DNA from 2 places in the Sanguibacter sp. 25GB23B1 genome. Region 1 is predicted to be linked to the other one. Evidence: riboswitches for the same ligand, from Rfam matches in the RefSeq annotation. Region 1 holds a riboswitch; the other holds the start of a gene.
What was found. A riboswitch is a leader RNA that binds a small molecule or an ion and turns the genes downstream of it on or off. The one in region 1 is predicted to bind ZMP and ZTP.
Positions count from the first base shown of each region.

Region 2: it holds a riboswitch for ZMP and ZTP, as region 1 does, so the genes downstream of both, glyA (serine hydroxymethyltransferase) here and purH (bifunctional phosphoribosylaminoimidazolecarboxamide formyltransferase/IMP cyclohydrolase) in region 1, are expected to answer to the same signal.

Region 1 is NZ_JBDYKL010000035.1:6,440-8,637, reverse strand. It holds gene ABKW26_RS16475 (helix-turn-helix domain-containing protein) at 93-836, shown strand; ZMP/ZTP riboswitch at 849-936, shown strand; gene purH (bifunctional phosphoribosylaminoimidazolecarboxamide formyltransferase/IMP cyclohydrolase) at 1,009-2,198, shown strand, end outside.
Region 2 is NZ_JBDYKL010000033.1:41,779-43,976, forward strand. It holds gene glyA (serine hydroxymethyltransferase) at 1-923, opposite strand, end outside; ZMP/ZTP riboswitch at 1,045-1,166, opposite strand; gene ABKW26_RS16115 (ROK family transcriptional regulator) at 1,244-2,198, shown strand, end outside.

The DNA of each region.
Region 1 (2,198 bases):
CCGGTGCGATCGATGCTCGCACGGGCGCAGGGAGTGCGTCAAGAGCACTGCTCTCTTTTGCGTGCAGCGCTTCCACCGGGCAGACTTGCCCGGTGAACACACCCCGGACCGCACGCGAACGAGCGCGCGCAGAAGTCATGGCGGAGCTCCTCGCCGCCGCCAAGGAGAGGCTGAGCGTCGAGGGCGCCGCCGGGCTCTCCCTGCGTGCGGTCGCACGCGACCTCGGCATGGCGTCGTCGGCCGTGTACCGCTACGTCGAGTCCCGTGACGCGCTGCTCACCCTCCTCATCATCGAGGGGTACGACGCCGTCGGGGACGCCTGCGAAGAGGCCCTGCGCGTGTCCCACGAGCGCGGCGAGACCCCGGCACAGGCATGGCTCGCGGTGGCCCGCGCCGTGCGCGCGTGGGCCGTCGCGAACCCCCGCAGCTTCGAGCTCGTCTACGGCACGCCCGTCCCCGGGTACCAGGCGCCCCAGGACACGGTCGCCTCGGCGGTCCGTCTCTGGGGCGTCGTCCAGACGATCCTTCTCAGCGCGCTCGCAGACGGCTCCCTGCGGCCACCGGGGGGTCGGCTCGACGCCTCCGGGCTGCTCTCCAGCGAGACGCTCACCTTCGTCGGCATCGACCTCACGGACCCGACCGCGGACCCGGAGACCCGGTGCGCCCTCGAGAACGCGGTCGCCCGATCCTTCACCCTCTTCTCCTCGCTCGTCGGTGCGATCAGCGCCGAGCTCTACGGACACCTCCACCGGGTCGTCACGGACTACGACCGCGCCTTCGACGTGACCATCGCGACCGCGGCGGCCGGCGTCGGGCTCTTCATCGAGCTCGACTGAGCAGATAGGATCGGGGACGGTCGCGACTGGCGAGGGTGGGGTTCACCACCGGGGAGCGGCCGATCGTCCCTGTGCAGCGCCGTCCGCCTGGGCGCCTGGGCATTCGTAGTGACCCACCGGAGAGCCGTGCTCTCCGACATCACGATCGACCCGCCACGACAGGAGTACGCAGATGTCCGCAGCACCCAGCCCCTCCGCCCACCCGACGGCCGCCGCCCCGCAGCTCTCCGACGACACGCAGCGCCCCGTGCGCCGCGCCCTCGTGAGCGTGTACGACAAGACCGGTCTCGCCGAGCTCGCACAGGCACTCCACGCCGCAGGCGTCGAGATCGTCTCGACCGGCTCGACCGCCTCGACCATCGCCGCAGCAGGCGTCCCGGTCGTCGGCGTCGAGACGCTCACCGGCTTCCCCGAGTGCCTCGAGGGCCGCGTGAAGACCCTGCACCCCCGCGTGCACGCGGGCATCCTCGCGGACACCCGCAAGGAGGACCACCTCCGCCAGCTCGACGACCTCGACATCGCACCGTTCGAGCTCGTCGTGGTCAACCTCTACCCCTTCACCGCGACGGTCGCGTCCGGCGCGAGCCCCGACGAGTGCGTCGAGCAGATCGACATCGGCGGCCCCTCTATGGTCCGCGCCGCCGCGAAGAACCACCCGAGCGTGGCCGTCGTCGTCGACCCCGCCGGGTACCCGGCCGTCGTCGACGCCGTCCGGTCCGGCGGCTTCACCTACGCCCAGCGCAAGGCGCTCGCCGCCGAGGCGTTCGTCCACACGGCGACCTACGACGTCGCCGTCGCGAGCTGGATGGGCAACGTCGTGTCGCCCACCGACACGGTGGTCACCGAGGCGGGCCCGGTCGCCTCCGGCTTCCCCGCCTGGGTCGGCGCCACCTGGACCCGCTCCGACGTCCTGCGCTACGGCGAGAACCCGCACCAGCGTGCCGCCCTCTACACCTCCGGCGACGCCGCTCCCGGTCTTGCGCAGGCGACCCAGCTGCACGGCAAGGCGATGAGCTACAACAACTACGTCGACGCCGACGCCGCGTGGCGCGCCGCCCACGACCACTCGCGCCCCGCCGTCGCGATCATCAAGCACGCCAACCCGTGCGGCATCGCCGTCGGCGACGACATCGCCGACGCGCACGCCAAGGCGCACGCGTGCGACCCGCTCTCCGCGTTCGGCGGAGTCATCGCCTCCAACGGCCTTGTGACGCGCGCCGCAGCCGAGCAGATCGCCCCGGTCTTCACCGAGGTCGTCGTCGCACCGGGCTTCGAGCCCGAGGCGCTGGAGATCCTCACGGCGAAGAAGAACATCCGTCTCCTCCAGGTCGACGCCTCGCCGAGCGCGCCCGTCGAGCTGCG
Region 2 (2,198 bases), on a different contig from region 1:
GCGACGAGGCGCTCGGCGATGATCTTCGCCCCGCTCAGCACGCGCTGCTGGCGCTCGGTGAACTCCTCGGAGCCGGCGATCTTGAAGGAGACGGCCTTCGCGGCGATGACGTGCATGAGCGGACCACCCTGCTGGCCCGGGAACACGGCGGAGTCGATCTTCTTCGCGTACGCCTCGCGCGAGAGGATGAAGCCGGAGCGCGGACCACCGAGGGTCTTGTGGACGGTCGACGACACGACGTCGGCGTGCGGGACCGGGCTGGGGTGCAGGTCCGCGGCCACGAGACCGGCGAAGTGCGCCATGTCGACCCAGAGCTTCGCGCCGACCTCGTCGGCGATCGAGCGGAAGGCCGTGAAGTCGAGGTGACGCGGGTATGCGGACCAGCCGCCGATGATGACGTCCGGGCGCGTGGAGAGCGCGGTCTCGCGCACCTTGTCCATGTCGACGAGGTTGGTGTCGGGGTCGACGCCGTAGGCGGAGACCTCGTAGAGCTTGCCGGAGAAGTTGATCTTCATCCCGTGCGTGAGGTGACCGCCGTGCGCGAGCTCGAGCCCGAGGATCTTGTCGCCCTTGTTGATGAGCGCGTGCAGCACGGCGGCGTTGGCCGTGGCACCGGAGTGCGGCTGGACGTTGGCGTGCTCTGCACCGAAGAGGGCCTTGGCACGGGTGATCGCGAGCGTCTCGGCGACGTCCACCTGCTCGCACCCACCGTAGTAGCGGCGTCCCGGGTATCCCTCGGCGTACTTGTTCGTCAGGACGGAGCCCTGGGCCTCGAGGACGGCGCGCGGCACGAAGTTCTCCGACGCGATCATCTCGAGGGTGTCGCGCTGACGATCGAGCTCACCGTCGAGGACGGCGGCGATCTCCGGGTCGACCTCGGCGAGGCCCTTGTTCATCACGGTCGTGTCTGTCTGGGCAGTCATGCTTCTCCTTGCAGCGTGAGGCGGCAGGCGGATCCCGTCGTGGGACCTGCTCAGTCGGGCATCTGCTGTGCGGGTGGCGCCCGGTCCTGCTCGTCCGGGCACCACACACACGTGTGCGGTGACCCGGGGCCCAGGCGAACGACCCGAAGTCTGAAGAATGCGTCGCTCCCCGGTGGTGGTCCACCAAGCCCTCACGTCCGCTCTCGCAGGACGCTGCAGGTTGCGCCAGTCACGACGAGGAAAACTCTACTGCACCCGGGCGCGCGCTGACCAAGCGCGTCTCACGCCGTCAGGGGGCCCGCAGGGCTAGTCTTCTCTTTGTGAACGCAAAGCAAGCGACACCGGGGTCGCAGTCTTCGCTTCGCGAATCCAACCGGGCCCGCATCGTCGAGGCGATCAAGCACTACGGGGGGCTGACCCAGGTCGAGCTCGCCGGAGCGACCGGGCTCTCCGCCGCGACCGTGTCCAACATCGTCAAGGAGCTCGCCGTCGCGGGCATCGTCCACACCACCCCGAGCACCCGCAGCGGCCGCCGGGCTCAGCACGTCACGCTCGCCCGGACCCTCGGCCTCGTCGTCGGGGTCCAGTTCGCGCTCCGGCACATGCGCGTCGCGCTCGCCGACGCGAGCGGGACCATCATCACCGAGCACCAGCTCCCGCTCGGGAACGACCACCGGGCCGACGCAGGCCTCGACCGCGCGGCACTCCTCATCGCAGACATGCTCGAGTCCGTCGACGCGATGAGCACCGACGTCCTGGCGGTCACGATCGGGCTCCCCGCGCCCATCGACGTCCGCCGCGCGACGGTGAGCACCCCCGGAATCCTCCGCGGCTGGGACAACGTCCCCGTCGCCGAGGTCATGCGCAAGCGGGTCGGACGGCCCGTCTACGTCGAGAACGACTCCAACCTGGGCGCGCTCGGCGAGCTGCGCTATGGTGCGGCGCAGGGCTGCCAGCAGGCCGTCTACATCCGCGTGTCCCAGAGGATCGGTGCCGGCATCATCATCGACGGTCACGTCTACACAGGCGCACAGGGCACAGCCGGCGAGATCGGGCACATGACGATCGACGAGGACGGACCGATCTGCCGGTGCGGGAACCGCGGCTGCCTCGAGACCCAGGCGGGTGCGCACGTGCTCCTCGAGTCGTTGCGCGGCAGCCACGGGGTCCTGACCATGCGCGACATGATCAACCTCGCGCTCGAGGGCGACCTCGGGTGCCGCCGTGTCATCGCCGACGCCGGCCACCACATCGGCATCGCCGTCGCGAACCTCT